Regions from separate parts of the Bradyrhizobium sp. SZCCHNGR1005 genome, predicted to be linked through region 1. Evidence: predicted binding sites of a transcription regulator. Region 1 holds the regulator's gene; each other region holds the start of a gene.

Evidence for each region. Region 1 encodes PhoB, which activates phosphate uptake and scavenging genes when phosphate is short. Its sites were predicted from a motif close to TGTCATNNANCTGTCAT; they were not measured.
Region 2: the regulator PhoB is predicted to act here: its motif matches at 1,219-1,235, upstream of ugpB (sn-glycerol-3-phosphate ABC transporter substrate-binding protein UgpB).
Region 3: the regulator PhoB is predicted to act here: its motif matches at 1,006-1,022, upstream of QXZ85_RS13850 (BtaA family protein).
Region 4: the regulator PhoB is predicted to act here: its motif matches at 1,089-1,105, upstream of QXZ85_RS17960 (DUF47 domain-containing protein).

Annotation. Positions count from the first base shown of each region.
Region 1 is NZ_JAUEZC010000006.1:49,062-51,263, reverse strand. Features, by position in the region: gene QXZ85_RS23950 (GcrA family cell cycle regulator) at 48-560, shown strand; gene phoB (phosphate regulon transcriptional regulator PhoB) at 827-1,531, opposite strand; gene phoU (phosphate signaling complex protein PhoU) at 1,547-2,202, opposite strand, start outside.
Region 2 is NZ_JAUEZC010000002.1:674,771-676,972, reverse strand. Features, by position in the region: gene QXZ85_RS09215 (CaiB/BaiF CoA-transferase family protein) at 1-1,097, shown strand, start outside; gene ugpB (sn-glycerol-3-phosphate ABC transporter substrate-binding protein UgpB) at 1,290-2,202, shown strand, end outside.
Region 3 is NZ_JAUEZC010000003.1:338,464-340,665, reverse strand. Features, by position in the region: gene QXZ85_RS13855 (YbhN family protein) at 53-961, shown strand; gene QXZ85_RS13850 (BtaA family protein) at 1,076-2,202, shown strand, end outside.
Region 4 is NZ_JAUEZC010000004.1:51,941-54,142, reverse strand. Features, by position in the region: gene QXZ85_RS17965 (anion permease) at 1-394, opposite strand, end outside; gene QXZ85_RS17960 (DUF47 domain-containing protein) at 404-1,048, opposite strand; gene QXZ85_RS17955 (branched-chain amino acid ABC transporter permease) at 1,187-2,155, opposite strand; gene QXZ85_RS17950 (branched-chain amino acid ABC transporter permease) at 2,157-2,202, opposite strand, start outside.

The DNA of each region.
Region 1 (2,202 bases):
CAGCGCTGTCCCGAAACTGGCCAGCGAAACGCGAAGGGAAAGGTGCGATGACGGTATTGACCTGGTCAGACGATCGCGTCGAGCAGTTGAAAAAGCTCTGGGAGGCCGGACTGTCGGCCAGCCAGATCGCAGCGGAGCTCGGAAATGTGACGCGCAACGCCGTGATCGGCAAGGTCCACAGGCTCGGCCTCTCCGGCCGTGCCAAGAGCCCTGCCGCCGCCGCTCCGCGTCAGCGCAAGGCCCGCCCCGCTCAGCCGATGATGCGGGTGGCCCGCCCGGTGGCGCGCGGCAACACCGCGCTCGCCCAGGTGTTCGAGGTCGAGACGGAGCCCGATCCGATCACCTTCGACAATGTGGTGCCGATGAACCAGCGGCTGTCGCTGCTCGAGCTCCGCGAAGGCACCTGCCACTGGCCGGTCGGCGATCCCGCCAGCGCGGACTTCTTCTTCTGCGGCGGCAAGGCGCTGAACGGCCTGCCCTATTGCGCGCAGCATTCGCGCATCGCCTATCAGCCCGCGGCCGATCGCCGTCGTCACCCCGGCAAGAGCCCGGCACGCTGATCTGTTGCGCATCTTGGACGCGCTGTTAGCTCAGCCATCAGCTGTCGTCCCCGCGAACGCGGGGACCCATAACCACCGGCGGGCGTGGTTATGATGGATGTTAGCTACAGCTGCAGCTCTATCATCAGCATTTGCGGTTATGGGTACCGGCGTTCGCCGGGATGACGGCGGCGCACGTTGCAAGCGCGCTTGTCATGACAAAAAAGGCGGAGCCGAAGCTCCGCCTTTGATCGGGTGCTGTTTGTCGCTGCGCGATCGCCCTCAGCTCACGATTCCGCCTTCGCAAAGCGGTCGTCGAGCGCATAGCCCGCGCCACGCACGGTGCGGATCGGATCCTGTTCGCGTCCCGGATTGAGCAGCTTGCGCAAGCGTCCGATGTGCACGTCCACCGTACGCTCGTCGATGTAGATGTCGCGGCCCCAGACGCTGTCGAGCAGCTGCTCGCGGCTGAACACGCGGCCCGGATGTTCCAGGAAGAACTCGAGCAGCCGATATTCGGTCGGCCCGAGATCGATCGGCCGGCCGGAGCGGGCGACGCGGCGCTTCTCGCGATCGAGCTCGATGTCGCCATAGGCGAGCACGGTGGCGAGCCGTTCGGGGCTCGCGCGACGGAGCAGACCCTTCACGCGGGCCAACAGCTCGGGCACCGAGAACGGCTTGACGATGTAATCGTCCGCCCCGGTGGCGAGCCCGCGGACCCGCTCGCTCTCCTCACCGCGCGCCGTCAGCATGATGATCGGCAGCTGCTTGGTCTCGGGCCGGGCGCGCAGGCGCCGGCACAGCTCGATGCCGGACAGCCCCGGCAGCATCCAGTCCAGCACCACGAGATCGGGCACCCGTTCCTTCAGTCGCGTGTCGGCGTCGTCGCCGCGCGCAACCGTCTCGACCTCGTAACCTTCGGTCTCGAGATTGTAGCGCAGCAGCGTCGTCAGCGCTTCCTCGTCTTCCACAACCAGAATGCGCGCACTCATCGCTCAGCTTCTCTCTCAGTTTCCGGGGGCGGTGGCCGCGAAGGACGTCATGTCGCCCTTCGGACGCTTGTCGATCATCGGCTGGCCTTCGATCATGTAGAACACGGTTTCCGCGATGTTGGTCGCATGATCGCCGATCCGTTCGATGTTCTTGGCGCAGAACATCAGGTGAATGCAGAACGAGATGTTGCGGGGATCTTCCATCATGTAGGTGAGCAGCTCGCGGAACAGCGAGGTGCAGATGGCGTCGACCTCCTCGTCGCCCTTCCACACCGTCATCGCCGCCGGCAGATCGTGGGCGGCATAGGCGTCGAGCACCGACTTGACCTGCGACTGCACCAGGTCGGTCATGTGCTCCAAACCGCGGATCAGCTTCAAGGGATGGAAATCGCTCTCCAGCGCGGCGACGCGCTTGCCGATGTTCTTGGCGAGGTCGCCGATCCGCTCGAGGTCGGTCGCAACCCGCATCGCGCCGACGATCTCGCGCAGGTCCACCGCCATCGGCTGCCGGCGGGCGATGGTGAGCACCGCGCGCTCCTCGATCAGCCGCTGCAGACTGTCGATCTCGGCGTCCGTCTGGATCACCCGCTCGCCGAGCGCGACGTCGCGCCGCACCAGCGCGTCGACGGAATCCACGATCAGCCGCTCGGCCAAGCCGCCCATCTCCGCGA
Region 2 (2,202 bases), on a different contig from region 1:
CCGACGTGATCAAGGTCGAACCGCCCGCCGGCGACGAGGTGCGCGACTGGGGCCCGCCCTTCCATGACGAGGACGCGGCCTATTTCGTCGGCATCAACCGCAACAAGCGCTCGATCGGCCTCGACCTCGCCGCCGAAGGCGGCCGCGCGGTGCTGATGAAGATGCTCGAAACGGCCGACGTGCTGATCGAAAACTTCAAGCCGGGCACGCTGGAAAAATGGGGCATCGGCAGCGATGCCCTGCGCGAGAAATTCCCCCAGCTGGTGCATTGCCGGATCTGCGGCTTCGGTGCCGATGGCCCCCGCGGCGGCAATCCCGGCTACGACGCGATCATCCAGGCCATGACCGGCATGATCGCAGCGACCGGCTCGCCCGAAAGCGGGCCGATGCGGATCGGCGTGCCGCTGGTCGACATCACCACCGGGCTCTATGCCGCGATCGGCATCCTGATGGCGCTGTCGGAGCGGCACCGCTCCGGCCTCGGGCAATTCCTCGAAGTCACGCTGTACGAGACCGGACTCGCCATCATGCATCCGCATACGGCGAACTACTTCATGCACGGCAAGCCGCCATCACTGACGGGCAACGAACATCCGAACCTCGTGCCTTACGCGATCTTCCCGACCAAGACCGACGACATCTTCATCGGCGTCGGCAATGACGGCACGTTCCGTAAGCTCTGCAAGGAGATCGGCCGGCCGGAGCTCGGCACCGATCCACGCTTTGCCCGCAACCGCGACCGCGTCGCAAACCGCGCGGCGCTACGGACAGAACTCGCCGCGGTCTTCAGCCAGTTCGAGGCCGAACCTCTCTGCGACCGGCTGCTCGGAGCCGGCCTGCCGGCAGGTCCGGTGCAGAAGATCGACCAGGCCCTGACCAACGCACATACGCTGCATCGCGGCGATGTCATCGAGAAGGACTGGTACAAGGGTGTTGCCTCACCGATCCGGCTCGGCCGCACCAAGCCGAGCCTGCGCTCGACCCCGCCGAAGTTCAGCCAGCACGCAGGCGAGGTGCTGGGCGAGTTCGGCTATTCGGACGAAGCCATCAAGGCCCTGGTCGACAGCGGCGCTGTCTGCATCGAACGCAAGCGCTGAACGCGAGCCGCCGGTTCAGCTCCACGTGGGCGGGCGGCCGCAACAAATGTAGGGGGAGTTCGCGCGCTTTACCGGCGCGGTGGGGCGTGCTTTCCCCAGCAACTGCGGCCGTCTATACATCTTTCATTGAACCGTCATCCGCCGCTGCTAACGGCCACGAACGTTGATGACGCCCCATGGGAGGTACTTTTGATGTCAGTTCGACAATTTAGCGCCGCGACTTCGGTCCTGGCCATGATGGCCTTTGCCGCCGCCTCGCCCGCGCATGCGGTGACCGAGATCCAGTGGTGGCACGCCATGACCGGCCCGAACAATGACGTCGTGAACAAGCTCGCCAGCGACTTCAACGCCTCGCAGAGCGACTACAAGATCGTTCCGAGCTTCAAGGGCAGCTACGCCGACACGCTGAACGCCGGCATCGCCGCGTTCCGCGCCGGCAACGCGCCGGGCATCATGCAGGTATTCGAGGTCGGCACCGCGACCATGATGGCTGCCAAGGGCGCCATCAAGCCGGTGTCCGAACTGATGAAGGAGGAGGGCGAACCGTTCGACCCGAATTCCTATCTGCCGGCGATCACCGGTTATTATTCGACCTCGAAGGGGGACATGCTGTCGTTCCCCTTCAACTCGTCGAGCATGGTGATGTGGGTCAATCTCGACGCATTGAAGAAGGCCGGCATCGATGCTCCTCCGAAGACTTGGCCGGACGTCTTCGAAGACGCCAAGAAGCTGCATGCAGCCGGCAATCCGACCTGCGGTTTCTCCACGGGCTGGGTGACTTGGGCGCTGATCGAACAGTTCAACGCCTGGCACAACCTGCCGATCGGCACCAAGGCCAACGGGCTTGACGGCTTCGACACCGTGCTCGAGTTCAACTCGCCGCTGGAAACCAAGCTGCTCGAGAACCTGGTCGAGCTGCAGAAGGACAAGAGCTTCGACTATTCCGGTCGCACCAACACCGGCGAAGGCCGCTTCACCTCGGGCGAATGCGCGATGTTCATGACGTCGTCGGCGTTCTATCCGAACGTGAAGGCGAACGCCAAGTTCAACTACACGGCGGTCGCGATGCCGTATTTCCCGGAAGCGAAGGGCGCACCGCAGAACT
Region 3 (2,202 bases), on a different contig from region 1:
GTTGAGCCGCAAGGCCTGGCTCCGAGGTCTTGGTGGCCTCGCGGTCAGTGTGATCGTTGCCGTCGCTGCGATCTATGCGCTCACCCGCGCCGTCAAGAAGCTGGATATAGCCCACGCGCTGACGATCGCTGAGAATACGGACATCCGGCTGATCGCACTGGCCCTGGCGCTCATCATCTTGTCCTACGCGAGCCTGACGCTTTACGACCTGCTCGCGCTTCGCACGATCGGCCGAGGTGATATTCCGTTCCGTATGGCGGCACTTGCAAGCTTTACGAGCTATCCGATCGCCCATGGTATTGGGGCCGTCGCTTTGATCGCTCCCGTCATCCGCTATCGAATCTATTCCCGCTACAAGCTTGGTGCGATCGACATCGCGAATATCAGCTTTCTGACCGGCCTCACTTTCTGGCTCGGCAATCTGACGGCCCTGGGACTCAGCCTGATGATCGATCCCGATGCCTTCGGCTGGGTTGAGTATTGGCCGCCGGCGTTGAATCGGTTGGTCGCAGCAGCATTGCTCGCCGGAGTGTTTGGCTTCGTGGTTTGGAGCTGGCCTGGACGGCGCAGCAAGCGCTGGCCGGTAAGGCTTCCGTCCGGGCCCCTGGTCCTGCTGCAGATCCTGATAGGCCTGTTTGATTTGAGCACCGCCGCGCTCGCCATGTACGTCTTGATCCCGGCGGAGCTCGATATCGAGGTCTCGCGGTTGATGGCCGTGTTCATCGCGGCCACGTTACTGGGCTTCGCCAGTCATGCGCCGGCCGGCATCGGGATGTTCGATGCGACAATTCTGCTCGGCCTCGGAAGTGACGATAAGGATCCCGTGCTTGCGGTGCTGCTGATCTTCCGGATTCTTTACCATTTATTGCCGTTTGTGATCGCACTGGCATTGTTCGGCAGTGTGGAGGGGTGGCGAACCTTGCGCCGCGGTCGTCGCACTGTCTTGAGATCGGACGATTGATCGCGTTTTCTGCGCGACTTTTTCAAGACGTGCGTACGAAAGGATGTAGTCCGTCTGTCGCATAACTGCATTGCGTCCGCGCTACCATTGCCGAATCGGTGAGCCGAGGCATGGATGACGACGCAACTGATCGCCGGGACGGCACGCGGCAGCAGGCATGAGAATGCGATGACGCTCTGGAACAGGGCGCTCGCGTTCTCACTACAACGTTTGATGCACACCCAAAGCTGGGACGATCCGCAAGCGGACCTCGCGGCGTTGCAATTGCCGCTGGGGTCCACGATCGTGGCAATGTCCTCTGGCGGTTGCAACGTGCTCTCCTATCTCACCGCGCAGCCGGCGCAGATTTATGCTGTCGATCGCAATGAGGCCCAGCTCGCGCTGCTCAAATTGAGGCTTGCGGGCGTGCGTGCGTTCGCCGGCTACAACGAGTTCTGGGAATTCTTTGGTGACGCAGCCTCGCCCGCGAATGCAGCCCGCTACATCCGGAAACTACGTCCGCTCCTCGATGGGCATGCGCGGAGCTATTGGGACGGTCGCAATGTTCTCGGGCGGCAGCGATACACCTATTTCACCGACGGTCTCTACCGCCACGGACTGTTGGGTCGCGCGATCGGTTTGGCTCATCTGATTGCACGTGTTCTTGGGATTGATCTCGATGCCCTGCTGAGGGGGGCGGTGGATTCTCCGGAGCGGCTTGAAGCGATGGCGCGCCTTGATCGCCTGTTTCATTCGATGCCGCTGCGGCTCATGATGGACGTCCGGATTTTTCTGTTCGGTCTCGGTATTTCGCCGCGACAGCGGGCGCTCCTGAAAGCGGAAGCGCCGCTCGATAGCGTGCTTTACCAGCGGTTGCGGCGCTTGCTCGAGGGTAGCTCAGAGACGGCTAACTACTTTGCCTGGCAGGCGCTACGCCGCGCCTACACTGGCGCCGACGACCGCTGCCTGCCGCCATATTTGCAGCGTTGCCATTTCGCTCGGATGCGCAACGGTGTCGGCGTGATCATCCCTGTTCAAGGCAATATCGCGCAGCTTCTGGACAGCTTGCCGGCGCGTGAGGTCGACGCTGTCTTACTGTTGGATGCGCAGGACTCGATGGACGCTGACGAGATCCAGGCCTTGTGGACCTCTATAGATCGGGCGGGGAGCGAGCGCGTGCGCATCGTATTTCGCACCGCGGGCAGCGTGTCCCCTCTGGATGCCATTGGGTCCGCGGCACTCAGGAACCGATGGCATCGCGA
Region 4 (2,202 bases), on a different contig from region 1:
TCCACACGGTCGCCGACAGACCCGCCTTGGCCACCCCTGCCCCGACCAGGCCCCCGATCAAGGCGTGGGAGCTGGACGATGGAATGCCGGCCGCCCAGGTGATCAGGTTCCAGGCGATGGCGCCGAGCAGCGCGGCGAAGATCACCTGCGCGTCGACGACCGAAGGTTCGATGATGCCGGTGCCGATGGTCTGGGCGACATGCAGACCGAACACCCCGAAGGCAATGAAGTTGAAAAAGGCCGCCCAGAACACCGCATATTGCGGCCGCAGCACCCGCGTCGACACGATCGTCGCGATGGAGTTGGCGGCGTCATGCAGCCCGTTCAGGAAATCGAAGGCGAGCGCGACCGCGATCAACCCGACCAGGAGCGGAAGACCGAGAGGAGCATCCACGACGGCGCCCTACACCTGTTCGATCATGATCGAATTGATCTCATTGGCGACGTCGTCGAAACGGTCGGCGACCTTCTCCAGGTGGTCGTAGATCTCGGCGCCGATGATGAAGTCCATGGTGTTGGCGTGGCGGTGCTTGAGGAACAGCTCCTTCAGCCCGATGTCGTGGAGATCGTCGACGCGGCCCTCGAGCTTGGTCATCTCTTCGGTGATGGCGGTGATCATCGGCACGTTCTGGCCGATCGCCCGCAGCAGCGGCAAAGCCCGGCCGGTCAGATTGGCGCATTCGACCAGGAGCCCGCCCATCTCGCGCATGGTCGGCTCGAACTCCTTGACCTCGAACATCATGACCGCCTTGGCGGTCTGCTGCATCTGATCGATCGCGTCGTCCATCGAGGTGATCAGACTCTTGATATCTCCGCGATCGAACGGCGTGATGAAGGTCCGGCGAACAGCCGTCAGCACCTCGCGGGTGACGTTGTCGGCCTCGTTCTCGAACTGGTTGACCCGTTGGCAGTGCATAAGGATGTCATCGCCACCCTTCAGCATGTCCTGCAGCGCCAGTGCCCCCTCGATCACCACCTTGTTGTGGCGAGCGAACAGGTCGAAAAAGCGCTCCTCCTTGGGGAGGACGGCGCGAAACAAGTGCAGCATAAGACGAGATCCATCGATCGGAAACGGGCCGAGGGCGGCCCGTCACAAATCTGTCATAACGCGGATCGCGTTCCGATAGAAGCGGAAGCCTCGTCGTCCACCGCTTTCTTGGGCAAAAAATTGCTGCAATATCAACGGCTAGAGCGAGCGCCGAAACAAATGGGCGATCTCGCCGACCACGCCGCGGCGGAAGGTCAGCACACAGGCGACGAAGATCACGCCCTGGATCACTGTCACCCACTGGCCGAACCCGGCCAGATATTGCTGCATGGCGATGATCACGAAGGCGCCGACGACCGGTCCGAACACCGTCCCCAGACCACCGACCAGGGTCATCAGCACGATCTCGCCCGACATCGACCAGTGCACGTCGGTCAGCGAGGCGTTCTGCGCCACGAACACTTTCAGCGCGCCGGCAAAGCCTGCGATCGTCCCCGACAGGATGAAGGCCAGCAGCTTGTACTGGTCGGTCTTGTAACCGAGGGAGATGGCCCGCTGCTCGTTTTCCCGGATCGACTTCAGCACCTCGCCGAAGGGCGAGTTGATGGTCCGGAAGATCAGCAGAAAGCCGGCGAGAAAGCCCACCAGCACGACATAGTACAGGACCGTCGACTTCGACAGATCGAAGATGCCGAACAGGTGCCCCTGCGGGATGCCCTGGATGCCGTCTTCGCCATGGGTGAACGGCGTCTGCAGATAGATGAAATAGAGCAACTGCGACAGCGCCAGCGTGATCATCGAGAAATAGATGCCCTGGCGCCGGATCGAGATATAGCCGGTGACGACCGAAAGCGCGAAGGCTCCCGCGACGCCGACCAGGATGCCGAGCTCCGGCGGCAAGCCCCACACTTTCAAGGCGTGCGCGCTGCAATAGCCGGCCGTGCCCAGGAACATCGCGTGGCCAAATGACAGCAGGCCGCCATAGCCGATCAAGAGGTTGAAGGCGCAGGCGAGCAGCGCAAAGCACAGCGCCTGCATCACGAAGAAGGGATAGATCCCGGTCCACGGCACCAGCGCAAGCAGCGCTGCCATGATGACGAAGGCGATCATTTCGTCGCGCATCGCGCGCGGGGTGATCGGCAATGTAGCGTCGGTGATCGAAGTCATGTCAGGCGGCCCGTCCGGTCAGACCCGTCGGCTTCACCAGCAACACC